One region of the Rhodoplanes azumiensis genome, then DNA from elsewhere that is predicted to be linked to it. Evidence: predicted binding sites of a transcription regulator. Region 1 holds the regulator's gene; each other region holds the start of a gene.
What was found. The regulator PhoB, encoded in region 1, activates phosphate uptake and scavenging genes when phosphate is short. The targets are predictions, from matches to a motif close to TGTCATNNANCTGTCAT.
Positions count from the first base shown of each region.

Region 2: the regulator PhoB is predicted to act here: its motif matches at 3,605-3,621, upstream of ACFSOX_RS10605 (DUF2794 domain-containing protein).
Region 3: the regulator PhoB is predicted to act here: its motif matches at 2,467-2,483, upstream of ACFSOX_RS07265 (BtaA family protein).
Region 4: the regulator PhoB is predicted to act here: its motif matches at 2,911-2,927, upstream of ACFSOX_RS19340 (YdcH family protein).

Region 1 is NZ_JBHUIW010000029.1:38,071-42,711, forward strand. Features, by position in the region: gene ACFSOX_RS20405 (aspartate aminotransferase family protein) at 1-760, opposite strand, end outside; gene ACFSOX_RS20410 (GcrA family cell cycle regulator) at 1,147-1,647, shown strand; gene phoB (phosphate regulon transcriptional regulator PhoB) at 1,900-2,604, opposite strand; gene phoU (phosphate signaling complex protein PhoU) at 2,663-3,376, opposite strand; gene pstB (phosphate ABC transporter ATP-binding protein PstB) at 3,436-4,257, opposite strand; partial or broken gene pstA (phosphate ABC transporter permease PstA) at 4,283-4,641, opposite strand, start outside.
Region 2 is NZ_JBHUIW010000010.1:62,209-66,849, reverse strand. Features, by position in the region: gene ACFSOX_RS10620 (ABC transporter permease) at 1-974, shown strand, start outside; gene ACFSOX_RS10615 (Bax inhibitor-1/YccA family protein) at 1,213-2,034, shown strand; gene ACFSOX_RS10610 (Bax inhibitor-1/YccA family protein) at 2,340-3,101, shown strand; gene ACFSOX_RS10605 (DUF2794 domain-containing protein) at 3,200-3,583, opposite strand; gene ACFSOX_RS10600 (DUF1223 domain-containing protein) at 4,091-4,641, opposite strand, start outside.
Region 3 is NZ_JBHUIW010000005.1:192,509-197,149, reverse strand. Features, by position in the region: gene ACFSOX_RS07275 (H-NS histone family protein) at 1-312, shown strand, start outside; gene ACFSOX_RS07270 (class I SAM-dependent methyltransferase) at 419-1,126, opposite strand; gene ACFSOX_RS07265 (BtaA family protein) at 1,128-2,270, opposite strand; gene ACFSOX_RS07260 (AGE family epimerase/isomerase) at 2,787-4,641, shown strand, end outside.
Region 4 is NZ_JBHUIW010000026.1:56,553-61,193, reverse strand. Features, by position in the region: gene ACFSOX_RS19360 (5-(carboxyamino)imidazole ribonucleotide synthase) at 1-1,057, opposite strand, end outside; gene purE (5-(carboxyamino)imidazole ribonucleotide mutase) at 1,057-1,554, opposite strand; gene ACFSOX_RS19350 (GGDEF domain-containing protein) at 1,745-2,482, shown strand; gene ACFSOX_RS19345 (YdcH family protein) at 2,487-2,690, opposite strand; gene ACFSOX_RS19340 (YdcH family protein) at 2,980-3,156, shown strand; gene ACFSOX_RS19335 (PadR family transcriptional regulator) at 3,329-4,012, opposite strand; gene ACFSOX_RS19330 (Bug family tripartite tricarboxylate transporter substrate binding protein) at 4,170-4,641, shown strand, end outside.

The DNA of each region.
Region 1 (4,641 bases):
GCACGGCGCCGACCGGGAAGCCGCCGCCGAGCGCCTTGGCGATGCCCATCACGTCGGGCGTGACGCCGACGCGCTGGTGCGCGAACAGCGGTCCGGTGCGGCCCATGCCGGTCTGCACCTCGTCGAACACCAGGAGGAGGCCGTTCTGGTCGCAGATCTCGCGCAGCCCGCGCAGGAACTGCGGGGTGCCGACCCGCACGCCGCCTTCGCCCTGCACGGCCTCGACCAGGATCGCCGCGGTCCGTGGGCCGATCGCCGCCTTCACGGCGTCGAGATCGCCGTAGGGCACCTGGTCGAAGCCCTCGACCGGCGGGCCGAAGCCTTCCATGTACTTCTTCTGGCCACCGGCCGCGAGCGTCGCCAGTGTGCGGCCGTGGAAGGCACCCTCGAACGTGACGATGCGCACGCGCTCCGGCGCGCCGTTCGCCGCGTGGTACTTGCGCGCGACCTTGATCGCGCCCTCCATCGCCTCGGCGCCCGAATTGCAGAAGAACACCAGGTCCGCGAAGCTCGCTTCGCACAGGCGCGCCGCCAGGCGCTCGGCATCCGGCACGCGGAACAGGTTGGAGACGTGCCACACCTTCTCGGCCTGTGCCTTGAGCGCCTCGACCAGCACCGGATGGGCGTGGCCGAGGGCGTTCACGGCGACGCCGCAGTGACAATCGAGGTAGCGCTCGCCCGTGGTGGAGACGAGCCATGCGCCTTCGCCCCGCTCGAAGGCGAGGTTCGCACGCGCGTAGGTCGGCAGGAGATGCGACATGGCCGAACTTCTTCTGGCGACTCGTGAATTGAGCGGCGCACGCCGAAGAGATGCGCGGCCCATGAAATGAATCGTGCCGCCCCAGGGGCGGCACGACGACATCATTCTAGGTCCGGGCGGCGCGGTGTCAACCGGACCCGCGGCATCCGTCGTCTCACTTACGGACTCGAAACGGCCATGAATTGTGGATGCAATACTGGGGACTCTTGCGTGGGACTCGCGCCATATAGTAGCGTTTTCTTCGTAAGTATACGATATCTCGTGCGGCGGACTGCTCTCTCAGTTTCACATCCAGTTCCTGCGTACCCGCCGGTGGAGAGGCACCGCCGCGCGGCGTTGGGGGATTCGGTGAGACCCGTCCCGCGCCGCGAGGCGAAGAGGAACACATGTGGACCGACGAGCGCGTGGAACTACTCAAGAAGCTTTGGAACGACGGTCTCTCAGCGAGCCAGATCGCCGTCGAGCTGGGTGGCATTACACGCAATGCGGTGATCGGTAAGGTTCACCGACTGGGCCTGTCCGGACGGGCCAAGAGTCCTGCGGCGGCGGTGCCGCGGGCGAGAAAGCCGCGCGCGGCGGCGCCGGTGATGCGCGTCGCGCGGCCGGCGATGCGCGGCAACACGGCGCTGGCACGCGCGCCCGTCTACGAGGTCGAGTACGAGCAGGAGGTCGAGGCGGTCGCCAATGTGGTGCCGATGGGCCAGCGCTGCACGCTGCTCGAGCTCGGCGAGGGCAAGTGCCGCTGGCCGGTCGGCGATCCGGGCTCGACCGACTTCTTCTTCTGCGGCGGCCGCACCGCCGAGGGGCTGCCCTATTGCGGCTACCACGCGCGGATCGCCTATCAGCCGGTCGACCGCCGCCGCGACAAGCGGCTCGGGCGGATCTGATCCGACACGATTCCGGCGTCCGGCGCGGCCGGACGCCGAACCGTTCGGCGCCGCACGCCACGGGCGCTGCACGACATCATCGCGGGATCGCGCAGGATTGCCGGATCGCTGTGGTCCGCGATGCGGCAATCCGGCCATGACGTCGCTGCATTGCGCGCGACATCCGGGACGCACGCTGGTCGCGACCGCCGCGCACGCGCCGTTCGAGCCGGGGAGCGTGGCGGGCGGGCGCCCGCCGCTCCGTCCGGCCCCTCACGCTTCCGCGCTGCCGTAGCGGTCGTTGAGGGCGTAGCCGGCGCCGCGCACGGTGCGGATCGGGTCGGAGCGCTGGCCGCGGTTGAGCGCCTTGCGCAGCCGGCCGACATGCACGTCGACGGTGCGCTCGTCGATATAGACGTCGCGCCCCCACACCCGGTCGAGCAGCTGCTCGCGCGAGAAGACGCGGCCCGGGTTCTCCATCAGGAACTCGAGCAGGCGGAACTCGGTCGGCCCGAGCGGCACGTCGCGCCCGGCCCGCGCCACCCGCTTCTTCTCGCGGTTGAGCTCGATGTCGCCGGCGGTCAGAACGGCGGCGACCCGCTCCGGCTTGGTGCGGCGGAGCAGCGCGCGGATGCGCGCGAGCAGCTCGGGCACGGAGAACGGCTTGACGATGTAGTCGTCGGCGCCGGTGGCGAGCCCGCGCACCCGCTCGCCCTCCTCGCCGCGCGCCGTGAGCATGATCACCGGGAGCTGCTGGGTCTCGGTGCGGGCGCGCAGCCGCCGGATCAGCTCGATGCCGGACAGGCCGGGCAGCATCCAGTCGACGATGGCGAGATCGGGCGGGCTCTCCTTGAGGCGGAGATCGGCGTCGTCGCCGCGGCCGGCGGCGTCCACGGCGTAGCCTTCGGCCTCGAGATTGTAGCGCAGCAGCAGCGTCAGCGGCTCCTCGTCCTCGACGATCAGGATGCGGGCGGCCATCGGGTGGTATTCCTCTCGAGAAGCGCGAGCGCCCGGCGGCGGACGCTCGTTCCCTTCGTCAGGCGTCGAACGGAACCACGGTGCTCGCCGTCGTGTCGCCCTTCGGGCGCTCGTCGACGAGCGACTTGCCTTCGATCATGTAGTAGACCGACTCGGCGATGTTGGTGGCGTGATCGCCCATCCGCTCGATGTTCTTGGCGCAGAACAGCAGATGGATGCAGATGCCGATGTTGCGCGGGTCTTCCATCATGTAGGTGAGGAGCTCGCGGAACAGCGAGTTGTTGACGGCGTCGATCTCCTCGTCGGCCCGCCACACCGCCACGGCTTTCTGCAGGTCGCGCCTCGCATAGGCGTCGAGCACGTCCTTGATCTGCGACAGCACCAGCTCGGTCATGTGCTGGACGCCACGCATCACCTGCTGGGCGCGGAACTCGTTGTCGAGAGCGACGACCCGCTTGGCGATGTTCTTGGCGAGGTCGCCGATCCGTTCGAGATCGTTGGAGATGCGCATCGCCGCGACGATGTCGCGCAGATCGACCGCCATCGGCTGGCGCCGCGTGATGGTGAGCACCGCCTTGGCCTCGATCTCGCGCTGCAGCACGTCGATGCGGGTGTCGGCTCCGACCACCTTCTGGGCCGCGACCAGGTCGCGGCGGTCGAGCGCCTCGGTGGCGTCCGAGATCTGCTGCTCCGCCATGCCACCCATCTCGGCGACCATGCGCGCGAGATCCTGCAGGTCGGTGTCGAAGGCCTTGTGCGTGTGTTCGCCCATCGGGGGGGTCTCCGGAACGTCGTTGGGTCGGGTGTCGTCTTCGGGGGCCTTCATGGGGGTCATCCGAAGCGACCCGTGATGTAATCCTGCGTGCGCCGGTCCTTCGGCGTCGTGAAGATGTCGCTGGTGATGCCGATCTCGACCAGGACGCCGAGATGGAAGAAGGCGGTGCGCTGCGACACCCGGGCGGCCTGCTGCATCGAATGGGTGACGATGACGATCGTGAAGTTCTCGCGCAGCTCGTCGATCAGCTCCTCGATCTTCGCCGTGGCGATCGGGTCGAGGGCCGAGCACGGCTCGTCCATCAGGATGACCTCGGGGCTCACCGCGATGGCGCGGGCGATGCACAGGCGCTGCTGCTGACCGCCCGACAGGCTGGTGCCGGAATCGCCCAGGCGGTCCTTCACCTCGTCGAACAGGCCGGCCCGCTTCAGGCTGATCGCGACGATCTCCTCGAGCTCGGCCTTGTTGCGGGCGAGCCCGTGGATGCGCGGTCCGTAGGCGACGTTCTCGAAGATCGACTTGGGGAACGGGTTCGGCTTCTGGAACACCATGCCGACGCGGGCGCGCAGCTGCACCACGTCGAGCTGCGGGTCGTAGATGTCCTGGTCGTCCATGGCGATCCTTCCGGTCACCCGACAGGCCGGGATGGTGTCGTTCATCCGGTTGAGGCAGCGCAGGAAGGTCGACTTGCCGCAGCCGGAGGGGCCGATCAGGGCCGTCACGGCGCGCTCCTGGATGTCGAGGTCGACGTCGCGCAGCGCGTGCTTCTCACCGTAGTAGACGTTGACGCCCTGCGCCACGATCTTGACCGGGTTGCCCGCCACGGCGGCGGCCGCGGCGATCGCGGTCGCCGAGTCGAGCTGGACCATGCTGTTCATCCGGGGGGCCTCCCTGCCACCTGACTTACCACCGACGCTCGAACCGCTTGCGCAGCACGATCGCCGCCCCGTTCATGACGAACAGGAACACGAGCAGAACCATGATGGCGGCCGCCGTCTTCGCCTGGAAGGCGATCTCGGGCAGGTCGGACCACAGATAGATCTGGACCGGCAGCACCGTCGCGGCGTCCGTGATGCTGGTCGCCGGCTCGACGATGAAGGCCACCATGCCGATCATCAGCAGCGGAGCCGTCTCGCCGAGCGCGTGCGCCATGCCGATGATGGTGCCGGTCATGATGCCCGGCATCGCGAGCGGCAGGACGTGGTGGAACACCGCCTGCTGGTGCGACGCGCCGACCCCGAGCGCCGCCTCCTTGATCGACG
Region 2 (4,641 bases), on a different contig from region 1:
TCCCGACCCGCGACGGCGACCGCTTCGACGCGCTGGTGAAGGCCCGCGGCGAGGTCGCGACGCTGGAGCGGGTGCCGATGCTGCGTGGCCGGATCGTCGCGGCGAACGGGGTGAAGGCCGAGGATCTGAAGATCCGCCCCGACGCCGCCTGGGCGCTGACCGGCGACCGCGGCATCACCTATGCGGGCACCGTGCCGCCGGGCTCGCGCGTCGTCGAGGGAACCTGGTGGGGCGAGGACTATCGCGGCCCGCCGCTGCTCTCGCTGGAGAAGCGCATCGCCGAGGGCATCGGCCTGAAGCTCGGCGACACGCTCACCGTGAACGTGCTCGGCCGCGACATCACGGCGCGCATCGGCAACATCCGCACCGTCGACTGGCAGTCGCTCGGCATCAACTTCGTGCTGGTGTTCTCGCCCGGCGCCTTCGCCGGGGCGCCGCACACCGACATCGCCACCGTGACGTTCCGCGACGGCGGCACGCCGGCCGAGGAGGCCGCGCTCCTGACCGCGGTGGCGCAGGGCTTCCCGGCCGTCACGCCGGTGCCGGTCAAGGACGCGCTCGGCGAGGTCGCGCGCGTCGTCGGCAATCTCGCGCGGGCCGTGCAGGGGGCGAGCGGCATCACGCTGCTCTCGGCCGTGCTGGTGCTGGCCGGTGCGCTCGCCGCCGGGCATCGCCACCGCGTCTACGACGCCGTGGTGCTCAAGACGCTCGGTGCCACCCGCCGGCAGCTCGTCGGCGCCTATCTGGTCGAATACCTGCTGATCGGCGCCGCCGCGGTGCTGTTCGGCATGCTGGCCGGCTCGATCGCCGGGTGGCGGATCGTCGCGGGCCTGATGAACCTGCCGTTCGTCTGGCAGGCCGGCCCGGCGATCCTGGCGGCGCTCGGCGCGCTCGCCGTGACGGTCGCGTGCGGGCTCGTCGGCACCGTCGCGGCGCTGGGGCGCAAGCCCGCCGGCGTGTTGAGGACTCTTTAACGATGGTTCTGCGAGGTGATCGGGCGAGGCCCGCGGGCGGACCGGTTTGCGACAACACGCCGCTGAACAAATGTCGGTCGTGCCAAGCGAATTCGCGGTTTGCGACAATCCGTCGCCGACGCGCCCGACCGGCTGCTCGCATATAATGGGCACATATCGAGCCGCCTCATCTCGGCGGGCTCGACCCGCGGGGCGACACGCCGCGGATTGGCGAACAACACGAGAAGGGGGTTCGACGATGTCGGACTACGAGCGTCACACGATCGGGGCGGCCTATGGGACGGTGCCGCGTGCCGAGGCGGCGGCCATCGATGCCGGCCTGCGCGCCTACATGCTGCGCGTCTACAACTACATGGTCCTGGGCCTCGCGATCACCGGCCTTGCCGCGCTCGGCATCTACATGATCTCGGTCACGGGCGACCCGGCTTCGGCGGCCCGCGCGGTGATGCGCGGCGGCGTCGAAGGCCCGGCCCGCATCGGCAGCATGTACCTGACCCCGATCGGCTACGCGGTCTTCGTCTCGCCGCTGAAGTGGCTCGTCATGCTGGCGCCGCTCGGCCTCGTCTTCGCGCTCTCGTTCGGCGTCGAGCGCATGCGCCCGGCGACCGCGCAGCTGCTGTTCTGGGTCTACGCCGCGCTGGTCGGCCTGTCGCTCGGCTCGATCTTCATGGTGTTCACCCACACCTCGGTGGTGCGGGTGTTCTTCATCACGGCGGCCTCGTTCGGTGCGCTGAGCCTGTGGGGCTACACGACCCAGAAGGACTTGTCCGGCATGGGCTCGTTCCTGATCATGGGCCTGGTCGGCATCATCATCGCGAGCCTGGTCAACATCTTCCTCGGCTCGACCATGATGCAGTTCATCATCTCGGTGATCGGCGTGCTGGTGTTCGCCGGCCTCACCGCCTACGACACCCAGCGCCTGAAGAACGAGTATCTCTACGGCGCGATGTCGGGCGACGTGATGGAGCGCTCGGCCATCATGGGCGCGCTGTCGCTCTACCTGAACTTCATCAACCTCTTCACCATGCTGCTGCAGCTCTTCGGGCAGCGCGAGGAGTGACGTCGCGGCGGCACGCGCGCGTCGTTCGACCGACCGGGGCCGCATGCGGCCCCGGTTCGCTTTTGGAGCCTGTCGCCACACGGCAGGCCGCCTCGCAGCCTCGCCGGCGGGGTCACCGAAGGGCGCCGAAGCGTCCTCGGGCGTCGAAAACCGTTTACGACGACACCTGATGGCGAAAATGTCATGCGGCCTGACGCCCCGGCGGGCTTCACCGCGCCGCGCCGGCGTCCTACATTCCAGCCAGGTTTGATGGGTGCGGGCTCCCCCCGAGCCCGCCATCGGGTGGACAGAAAGGATCTTCCCCCATGTCGGACTTCGATCGCCATACCATCGCGTCCCGCGGCTATGCGGGCGACCGCGCCGTCGCGGTCGATGCGGGCCTGCGCGCCCACATGATCACCGTCTACAACTACATGGCGGGTGGCGTCGCGCTCACCGGCATCACGGCGTGGCTCACCTACCAGCTCGCCGTGGTCACCGACGCGGCCGGCAACATCACCGGCCTCACCGCGTTCGGTCAGACGCTGTTCGGCAGTCCGCTGATGTGGGTGCTGGTGCTCGCCCCGCTCGGGCTGGTGTTCTTCCTGAGCTTCCGCATCAACAGCCTGCAGGCCGGCACGGCCCGCACGCTGTTCTTCGTCTATGCCGGCCTGCTCGGCGTGTCGCTCGCCTCGATCTTCATGGTCTACACGGCGGCGTCGATCACGAGGGTGTTCTTCATCTCGGCCGCCGCCTTCGGCGCGCTGAGCCTGTGGGGCTACACGACCCAGAAGGATCTCTCGGGCATGGGCTCGTTCCTGATCATGGGCCTGTTCGGCCTGATCATCGCGAGCCTCGTGAACATCTTCCTGAAGTCGAGCGGGCTCGACTGGGCGCTGTCGGTCGCCGGCGTCCTGATCTTCGCCGGGCTCACCGCCTGGGACACCCAGAAGATCAAGGAGATGTACGACGTGAACGACGACGGCACCCTGGCCGGCCGCAAGGCCGTGATGGGCGCGCTGTCGCTCTATCTCGACTTCATCAACCTGTTCCTGATGCTGCTCCGCCTGGTCGGCGACCGCCGCTGACGCGGCCCGCAGCCCCGGGACGCAAGCCCCGACACGAAACGCCCCGGCCTCGCCCGGGGCGTTTTCGTTCGGCCGACCAGCGCGCGCGGGCCCCGCGTTCAGCTCACCACTCGCAGGCTCACCCGGTCGAGCTCGCGCAGCACGCGGTCGAGCTCGTGGCCGACCTTGACGATCAGCCCGGTCGCCGAGACGACCCGCCAGGCGCCCTGGCGGCGCGACAGCTTCGGCGTCTTCTCGATGCGATAAAGCGGCACCTCGGCGGTGCGGCGGAACACCGAGAAGACGGCCCGGTCCTTGTGGAAGTCGATGGCGTAGTCGCGCCATTCGCCGGACGCGACCTTGCGGCCGTAGAGGCCGAGGATGCGGCTGAGCTCGCGCTTGTTGAAGGTGACGCGGGAGGGGGTGGACGGGAACGCGGCGAGCACCGCTCCCTCGCCCGCGCGGGACTCGCTCGGGTCGCTGTCGCCAAGCTCGAGGCTCATCCGGCTCCTCCTGGTGAGGGGTGTCGTCGAAGGGTCGTGATCCCGTCATGATCACCTCGGCGCCGGCCGAGGGCAAGGGCGTCCGGGCCGCACCGGCCGGCGGCCGCGACGCCGGGCTCACGCGCCCTCACGGGCCGATCACGCATTCGTCAATCGCTTCATAAGTTTGCCGAAATTCGGCCTCGCCCCGGCCGGGCCGGGATGCGATCACGGCACCATCGGCCTAGGGTCCGGTCCGAGAAGAGAACCGGTTCCTCAGCCCCCCAGCCCCCCGGGCTCGTAAGGGCCGGACCCTGGCGTCGATGAACCGGTCGGCTTCGCCACCGGTTCGGGTTCATCCCGCGCGTACACCCGCGCGCACGCATGGCTGCCGGCCTGTGACACGGCCTCGACCATGCGAAAGGGCCGGTTTTTCCGGCCCTTTTTTCTTTACGCGACCGCGGTCGGGCCGTCCGTCGGGCGGCCGCGTCGGCAGTGCGACGGCCCGGTCCGCTGAAGCTGCTCGTGTCAGTGCAGCCGCTCGAAGGCGGCGCCGTAGATCGCGCCGGGCGCCTTGGCGCTGCCGCCCTGGATCAGCACCGCGACGGCGTCGATCGTCTCGCCGATCCGATCGGCGCGCAGCTCCGCGACCGGCACCGACCAGGTGCGCTGCGCCCCGGTCCAGTCGCCGAGCTTCATCCAGCGGCGAACGACGTTGCTGTAGACGATGGTGCGGCCCTGATTCTCGCCGCGACCGACCGCGACCTCGACGGCCGAGGTGACGCCGAGGAGCCAGACCTCGCCGGTCGTCGCCGGAACCGGCGCGCCGGCGACCGCCGCCACGGCGGGGCGAACCGGCTCGGTGCTCACCGACACCTTGCCGTCGGCGACCGACAACCGCACCGGGACCGACATCGCCAGGCCCCGGGCGCGGCCGCGCACCACCGCGGCCTCGATCGCCGACCGGTCGCTGCCGAGCGCATGCGCCGTGCCGTTGATCACCACCTGCGGCGTGTAGACGGAGCGGTCGCCGCGCGCGTGCGAGTAGGCGGCCTGACGGGCCGTGTGGCGCGGATCGG
Region 3 (4,641 bases), on a different contig from region 1:
GAGCGCAGCCGCGAGCTGAAGAAGCAGCTCAGCGCGCTGGAGACGGCCCGCGGTCGTCCGGCCCGCGGCGCGTCGGCCGGCGGTCGGTCGAGCGCCCTGAAGGGCGTCAAGGTGGCGCCGAAGTATCGCGGCCCCAACGGCGAGACCTGGGCCGGCCGTGGCGCGCATCCGAAGTGGCTTGCGGCGCTGCTCGCCGAGGGTCATTCGCTCGACGAGTTCTCGATCGAGGGCGCCCACGCGGCCGCGGTCGAGGAGGTCGCCGAGAAGCCGGCCCGCAAGGGGGGGGCCCGCGGCCGTCGCAAGCACGGCTGAGCGGCCGGCAGCCCCCGTCGCGATCAGGGCGCAGCGGCGATCCCGCCGCGGCGCCGAGCCTTCTCTTCGACGATCGGATGCGCGGCCGCAGGGGCGAGCGACGTCGTCAGCCGGCGATCCGCAGGCGGGCGCATTGTGCGTAGCCCCTGAACGGACGCTCCACCGTCAACGCCGCCCCGAGCGCTTGCGCCCGCGCGGCGAGACGCATCTCCAGATGATCTCGCGGCGTGACGTGAAACAGCGCCAGCCAGGCCCGCAGCGCGGTCCGCACGCCGCCGGGCAGGTGCTCCTGGCCGCCGAAGTCGACGATCTGCAGTTCGCCGCCCGGCGCCACCAGCCCGAGCGCGCGGTCGAGCGCGCCGTGCCAATCGGGAATCATCGACAGCGTGTAGGAGAAGTAGACGCGCTCGAACCGCGGCACGCCGAACACGGCGGCCGGGTCGAGCGTGACGGCGTCGGCCTGCGCGATCTGGATCCGCCCGCCGAGGCCGGCGCGGGCGATCGCCTCCGCGGCGCTCGTCAGCATTTCGGTCGACACGTCGACGCCGAAGAACCGGGCCTGCGGCCAGCGTCGCGCCGCCTGCACGAGGTTGCGCCCGGTGCCGCAGCCGATCTCCAGGACGCGGTCGCCGGGCCGCGGGGCGAGCCGTTCGATCAGGTCGTCGCGGCCGAGCAGATAGAATTTGCGCGTCGCGTCGTAGAGGTGCCGTTGCCGGCGGTACATCCGGTTCATCCGGGCCATGGTATCGTCGGCCCGGTTGCCGGCCGAGTCGGCGCGGTCGTCGGCGGCGCGATCGTCGACCCGTCCCGTCATCTCAGCCGGCATCGTCGAGCACGTAGAGATGGAAGCCGCCGTAGATGGCGGAGCGGTCGCGCGTCGTGAAGCCGCGCGAGGCGTCGGCCTCGTAGCGCCAGCGCGACAGGATCGTGTCGTCGAGACGGCCGGGCAGCAGGCTCGGCTCGGCGGCGGTGCGGAAGATCACCCGGGCGCCCGGCTTCGCCGTGCGGGTGATCTCGCTCCACAACGCGTCGAGCTGGGCGTCGGTCATCCAGTCCTGGGCGTCGAGCAGCACGTAGCGGTCGACCGACTGCGCCGGCTGTGCCGCCAGATGCTCGGTCATCGAGGCGTTGACCACGGCGACGCGGTTCGCCCTCGCGCTCACGGCGGCGAAATTGTCGCGCTCCAGATAGGGCGGCACCGGCGCGTGGTCGCCGTCGCCGTAACGGCGCCCGAAGGCCTGCCAGGCGAAATAGTTCTGGTCGAGGTCGAAGCCGCAGGTCAGGCGCTCGACCCGGCTGCGCAGCACCGCCGCCATGTCGCCGCCGCCCGCCGCGGCGAGAGCCGCGTACTGGGCCGGCGGGATGCCGAGGCCATAGAGCGCCACCGGCCGGTCGACGGCCCACCGCACGAAGCGCTTGTCGAACAGCGGCGCCAGCAGCGTCTGGAACAGCTCGAGCTGCTCCGCGCGCGAGCGCGCCGCCAGGACGCGGCGGAGGTCGACGCCGTAGAGGCGCGCCACGGCGTGGCCGAGCCCGATGAAGTGGCCGAGCAGACCGTGCTTGTAGACGTTGCGGGCGAACAGCGAGATGCGGCGCCGGCCGAGCCCGAAGGCGCCGCGGCCCTCCCAATAGGCACGGGTCGCCGCATCGAGGCGCGGCGCCAGATGGTTCCAATAGGCGTCGACATTGGCCGCCGCGTCGGCCGTGCCGAAGAACTGATAGAAGGCTCGCCACGACGGCAGATGCCGGGCCGCGGCGAGCTTCAGCCGCACCAGGGCGACATGCGCCGTGTTGACGTCGACGGCGGTGATTCGCGCCGGATTGGCGGTCAGGTAGGACAACACGTTGCAGCCGCCCGACGCGATCGCCACGACGTGATGGTCGGGCGCGATCTGGAGGGCCGCCATGTCGACCGCCGGATCCTCCCAGATCTGAGGATAGACCAGGCCCCGGAACATCCAGGCGAAGACGATTTCGGCGAAGCCCTGGCGGGACAGGGCGGGAGTGCGACGGACGGCGGCGCTGACGCCGCATCGGACCTTCGACGGCGAGGAGATCACACCGGGCCTCGATGACTGCGATGAAAGGGATGCGTCCAAAACGCCGCGCTACGAACGGTCGCGGTCGAACAACGGCGTGTGTATCGAGCCGCCGGTGACGCCTTCATGACAGTATGACGGGCCGCAGGGGACAGCCGCCTTCTCGCGGCGCGCCGACCGTCTGCCGAACCGCCGCCACTCGCCCGCGAAGTCGTGATCGGCGCGCTTGCAGTCTCAGGTTGCATATAGGAACTATATCTCCTATTAGTTGCGTCGCCGATTTCGCCGCGCCTGCGGTGGTGCGCCCGTCGATCGGCAGCGGGCGAGACAAAACCGGGCTGTTCCACGACCGCGCCGTCACCAGCGCGCGACCCGCGTCGCCCGCCAGGTTCGCCGCGTCGCCGAGAACCGGCCGAGCGACCAGGGAGGGTGCCGATGCGGCAGAACTTCACCCAGACCGTCACGATCGCCGGAACGGTTCGGGCGATCGACGAGGCGACCGGCAGCTTCACGATTCAGGCCCGCAGCGGCGACCAGTTCACGGCCTTCGTGGGGGTGACGACGAGCTATCAGGTGGTCACCAATCTCGACCAGATCTCGCGCGATCGCGTTCCCGATCCGGCCGCCGATCCACCTGGCACGGACGTGCAGATGGCGTTGCGCAAGTACATCCAGCGCGACCGGCCCGTCTTCGTCGCCGGGCTCTATCAGGAGGACGGCGACCGCGCCCGCTTCGAGGCGCGCACCGTCTATCTCCTGCATTCGGCCCCGGACCGTTACCTGTTCGAGGAGACCCACTGGTGGCTCGTGCAGGTCACCCAGATGGCGGACCGCATTCTCGACCATCTGTTCGACGAGCGGCGCAACTACACGATCGACGACTTCGCCAAGTTCTACCGCACCAACCTCAACATCCTGGGCCAGCCGGTCGACGACGACGTGCAGGAATGCGCGGTGCTGTCGCGCCTCCTCTACGACCTCTCGACCGCGTTCCTGATCACCGGCGCGGAGCGCTACTTCCTCGCGGCGCAGGCGGCCGTGAAGTATCTGCGCGAGGCGTTCCGCTCGTCGAGCCACGACGGCGAATACTGCTTCTGGGCCTATGGCCGCCGCCGCCATACCGAGGGCGAGAAGGGCGAAAGCCTGTTCTTCGCCTCGCAGGGGCCGGACGACGTCGGCACCATCCCGCTCTACGAGCAGATCTACGCGATCGCGGGGCTCACCCAGTACTACCGCATCACGCTGGACACCGAGGTGCTGGAGGACATCCGCCGCACCATCCAGAGCTTCCAGGCCTTCTATTGGGATCCGCCGAGCGCCACCGCCAAGGGTTTCGCCGGCAAGGGGGGCTACTACTCGCATCTCGACCCGGTGACGATGCGACCGGACACGCCGGCGCTCGGCGAGAACTGCCGGCGCAAGAACTGGAACTCGATCGGCGACCACATCCCGGCCTATCTGGTGAACTTGATTCTCACGCTCGAGCCGCTGCCGGGCGGCAGCGCGCGCCCCTACCTGGCCGATCTCCTCAAGACCGCCGTCGCCATCCTGGAGGAGACGACCACGCTGATCGTGGAGAAGTTTCCCGACCCGAGCTCGAAATACGTGAAGGAGCGCTTCCACGACGACTGGACCCCCGACCTCACCTATCGCTGGCAGCAGGACCGCGCCGTCGTCGGCCACAACCTGAAGATCGCCTGGAACCTGACCCGCTGCGCCAACTACTTCCACATGCGCAGCGCTCGCCACCGCGCCATGGGCCACCAGACGCAGGCGGTCGCCGACGACAATCACGCCAAGCGGCTCCTCCAGGTCGCCCGCAAGCTCGGCGACGACATGGCGACGGTCGGCCTCGACGCGGTGCGCGGCGGCATCTTCGACTGCGTCGAGCGCCACCCGAGCGGCGGCATGCCGATCCAGTTCGCCTGGGGCGCCACCAAGGACTTCTGGCAGCAGGAGCAGGGCGTGCTCGCCTATCTGATCCTGCACGGCGCCACGGTGGGGGACAGCAATTATCTGCAGCTCGCCCGCGAATGCGCGGCGTTCTGGAACTTGTTCTTCCTGGATCGCGAGCGGCAGGGCTATTACTTCCGCACCACCGAGAACGGGCTGCCCATCCTCGACGGCCAGTACGGCATGAAGAGCAGCCATGCGATCGGCTATCACGCCTTCGAGCTCGCCTATCTGGCGCATGTCTACATCCGCACCTTCGTCGATGCGGGGAACGGCGCCGACAACGGCTTCTGTCTCTACTTCCGCATTCGTCCGTCATCCAGCATGACGACCATCA
Region 4 (4,641 bases), on a different contig from region 1:
GCCCCGGCCGGACGATCGGCTTGCCGTAGAGATGCACGGCGGCGCCCGGGACCGTGAGCCAGGCCTGGTGGTCGTCGACCTCGGCGCCGATCAGGTTGATCATCTCGGCCCGGCCGTGGCGGACCGGCACGGCGAGCGGCCAGCCGGCCACCGCACGGATGTGCTGCTCGAACTGCGACACCGTGCAGCCGTCCTGGGTCCAGTGGCCGGAATTGTGGACGCGCGGCGCGATCTCGTTGACCAGCACGCGCCCGCCGGCGCCGCCGCTCTCGGCCACCCAGAACATCTCGACGGCCATCACGCCGACATAGCCGAACGCGTCGGCGATGCGCCCGGCGATGTGTCGCGCGGCCTCGGCGATCTCGGCCGGCACGGCGGCCGGCACCCGGGTCACCTTGAGGATGTGGTCGCGGTGCTCGTTCTCGCACAGGTCGAAGGCCTGAACGGTGCCGTCGAGGCCGCGGGCGACGACCACCGACACCTCGCGCTCGAACGGCACGAAGGCTTCGAGAATCGCCGGCTGCCGGCCGATCTCGTCCCAGGCCGTGCCGGCATCGTCGCCGGCCCGGATCGTCACCTGGCCCTTGCCGTCGTAGCCGAACCGCCGCGTCTTCAGCACGGCCGGTCGGCCGAGTGCGGCGAGCGCCGCGTCGAGCGAGGCGCGGTCGTCCACGGCGGCATAGGGGGCGGTGGCGATGCCGAGCGCGGTCACGAAGTTCTTCTCGGTGAGCCGGTCCTGGGTGGTCGCGAGAATCGTCGGGTCGGGCAGCACCGGCTTGCGGGCGGACAGGAACGTCGCCGTCTCGGCCGGGACGTTCTCGAACTCGTAGGTGACCACGTCGACGTCATTGGCGAAGCGGTCGAGCGCCTCCTTGTCGGTGTAGTCGGCCTCGGTGACCCGGCGCACCACGTCGAAGGCGCAGGACTGCGGGTCCGGGCACAGCACGTGGCACTTGAAGCCGAGCCTTGCGGCGGCGAGCGCCAGCATGCGGCCGAGCTGGCCGCCGCCGAGAATCCCGATGGTGGCGTCCGGCCCGAGCGGACGCGGCGCGACGATCACGCGGAGGCCTCCTCGGACGGCGCCTCGGCGACCGACTCGGTCTGGCGGCGGCGCCAGACGTCGAGCCGGTCGGCGAGATCGGCGTCGTGCAGCGCCAGGATCGCGGCGGCGAGCAGAGCCGCGTTGACGGCGCCGGCGCGGCCGATGGCGAGCGTGCCGACCGGCACGCCGGGCGGCATCTGGACGATCGAGTAGAGCGAGTCGACCCCCGACAGCGCCTTCGACTCGACCGGCACACCGAGCACCGGCAGCGGCGTCATCGCGGCCGTCATGCCGGGCAGGTGGGCGGCGCCGCCGGCGCCCGCGATGATCACCTGAAAGCCGTCCGCCTTGGCGCCCTTGGCGAAGGCGATCAGCCGGTCGGGCGTGCGGTGGGCCGAGACGATGCGGGTCACATGGTCGACGCCGAGCGCGGTCAGCGTCTCGGCGGCGTGCCGCATGGTGGCCCAGTCGGACTGGCTGCCCATGATGATGGCGACCGGGCTCGCGGCCATGGCTCTCTCGGACAATGGCTCTCTCGGATCGGGAACAGGACCGCCGGGCGGTCGACGCGCGGTTTTATCCACTGGGGTTTCGGGCGGCAAGCGAGCCGGTCGGCGGCGCGTGCCGGAGTGGACGCTGCTTCGGCCCGAGTCGCGAATCACGTACAGCGGAGAGCATCACAGGGCGTGCGGCGACCGGCTCATGCGGGGCAAGACGGCGGGACGGCAGATGCGGCGGACCGGGTCGGCCGGCGGCAAGACCGCGCCGCCGCGGGCGCCCGAGGAGCCGTCGTCCCCGGTGGCGAGCGGCGCCGGGCCGGTGCGGTCGCAGCCGGGACGGCTGGCGGACGAGGCCGACCGGCTCGGGGCCGGCGTCGCGACAAAGCTCGCCCGCGAGGTCGCCCGCCTGGAATCCGAGCTCGCCGCGATGCGGGACCGCCTCGCGGAGCTCGAGGCGCATGCCGACCGCGACCCGCTGACCGGCCTCCTCAACCGCCGCGGCTTCGAGCGCGAGCTGTCGCGCGCGAGTGCCCATGTCCAGCGCTACGGCGGCCGGCTGGTGCTGGTCTATCTCGACCTCGATGGCTTCAAGCCGATCAACGACACCCACGGCCACGCCGCCGGCGACGCCGTGCTGCAGACCGTTGCGGCGGTGCTGCAAGGCCATGTCCGCGCCTCGGATCTCGTCGCCCGGCTCGGCGGCGACGAGTTCGCGGTGCTGCTGTGGAACCTCGCCGACGCTGACGCGCAGGCCAAGGCGACGGTTCTGGAGGCGATGATCGCCGCCGCCCGGGTGCCATGGGGGGAGGGCGAGATCGCGGTCGGAGCCTCGGCCGGCACGGCCGCCCTGACGGCTCCGGAGGCCGTCGCCGAGGCTCTCGCCCGTGCCGACGCGGCCATGTACACGCGAAAACGCCGGCGCGCCGGCCGGAGTGGCTAGCCCGTCAGGCGATGATGTCGGGCGTCATCTGGTCTTCGATGAAGGAGATGCGGTCCTTCAGCCACAGCTTGCGCTTCTTGAGGCGCTGCACCTGGAGAATGTCGGAGCCGGGCGTATCCTGCAGGACCGAGATCGCGACGTCGAGGTCGCGATGCTCCTGGCGCAGGCGCTCGAGCTGTCCCTTGAGGTCGGCTTCGTTCTCGTTCATCGGACCGCGTTCGCCACCGGACGGTCGGTCACCGGACCGTCGGGGACCGTGGGACCGCTGCACCGGCCGCGGTCCAGTCATGCCCGGGTCGAACGTGATCGCGGCCTGTCGCCGCATGTATCGCCCGGGAGCGTCGTTTTTTCAAGGTTCCCAAGGTCGCCCGCCGCGGTCACGGCAACGATCACGAAACGGTGTCGTGCGAGACGGTGTCGATCCTCGTCGACACCAAAGTGTCATCGTGGCAGACTGTCAATGTCAGGCAGCAATCTGACATGAGGAGAAAAGGCACATGGCCACGCTCTCGCTTGCTGAACTCGAACAACGGCACCGGATGCTGGAAGCGGAACTCAACGAAGCCCTCCAGCATCCGTCAGTCGATGATCTCCAGCTCGCCGAGTTGAAGCGTCGGAAACTGCAGCTCAAGGACGCCATCGTTCGGATGCAGCACCTGAGCAGCGTACACTGAGGATTAGTTCGGAATAATTCATCGTTGTGTTTGGTAGAGCCGCCGGCTCTCGGAAACGAGGCCGGCGGTTCTGTTTTCGAAGGGCCACCCGGCGGTGGCCGGTGTGCGGATCGTCTCCGCATCTGTTGCGATCGACCGTGCGATCGACGGCGCGATCGACGGCCGGGGGCGGTCAGATCTTGCGCAGCTCGGCCGCCGCCCGCGCCAGGATCTCGACGATGCGGGCCTCCGCCTCGGCGTCGCGGCCGAACCGTTCGGCGGCGATGTCGCGCAGATTGTCGACCGCCGCATCGACCAGGCGGGACACCCGGGGACCGCGCTCGCCGTCCTCGCGCTCCGCCCGCTGCCGCCAGCGCTCGGCCTTCTGGGCGATCGCCGCGAGACGCTCCGCCACGGCGTCCACCACGGCCTGATTCTCGGCCAGATGGGCGCGGCCATCGTCCGTGATGGTGTACAGCTTCTTGCTGCCCTCGGTCTGCGCCGTGACGTGCCCGGCCTCCTCCAGGAAGGTCAGGGTCGGGTAGACCATGCCGGGGCTCGGCGCGTACCAGCCGCCGGTCTTCTCCTCCAGGATCTTGATGATCTCGTAGCCGTGGCGCGGCTGCTCGGCGATCAGGGCGAGCGCCAGCAGGCGGAGGTCGCCCTGCGCCAGCATGCGCCCGATGCGGGCGACGTCGCCGCCGCCGAAGCCGCCGCCGAAGCCGAACCCGCCGCCGAAGCGGCCGCGTCCGAAGCGGCCGCCGCCGCCGTGCCGGCCGGCCGCCCAATGGCCCGGGTGCATGTCGTCGCGCCCGCCGTGATGGTCGTGATGGCGCGGTCCGCGGCTGTCCCGGGGGTCACAATGATGTCCGTGCATTTCGTTCTCCGTGTTAAGATATATCTTGAGATAGAGCGTGCTTCGTTATAGCGCAAGATATATCTTACATATTTTCAGGTTGCCGCAGTCCGTGCGCTTGCGCAGGCGCTCGCGGACTGGTTCGCTAAGCGTGCGAGGAACTCACAAGGAGATAAAAATGCGCGGGGATGTCTCGCGGCGCCGGGGGCTGGCGCTCGCGATCATGTCGTTGTTCGGTCTCACGGTTTTCGGTCTGCCGGGGGCGCTGTCCGGCGGTTCGGCGGTGGCTCAGGACGCGGCCTTTCCGACCCGGCCCGTCACCCTGATCGTCCCGTTCCCGGCCGGCGGCGGCAACGACGCCACGGCCCGGGTGGTCGCCGACAAGATGTCGGGGGCGCTCGGCCAGCAGGTGATCATCGACAATCGCGGCGGCGGCGGCGGCAATATCGGCACCCGGGCGGTCGCCCGCGCGCCGGCCGACGGCTACACGCTGCTGCTCGGCTACACCGGGACGCTGTCGATCAATCCGAGCGTCTATCGCAATGCCGGCTACGACCCGCGCAAGGACTTCGCCCCGATCGGCATGATCGGGGTGTCGCCGAGCGTCTTCGTCGTCCATCCCAAGGTGCAGGCGACCTCGATCGCCGAGT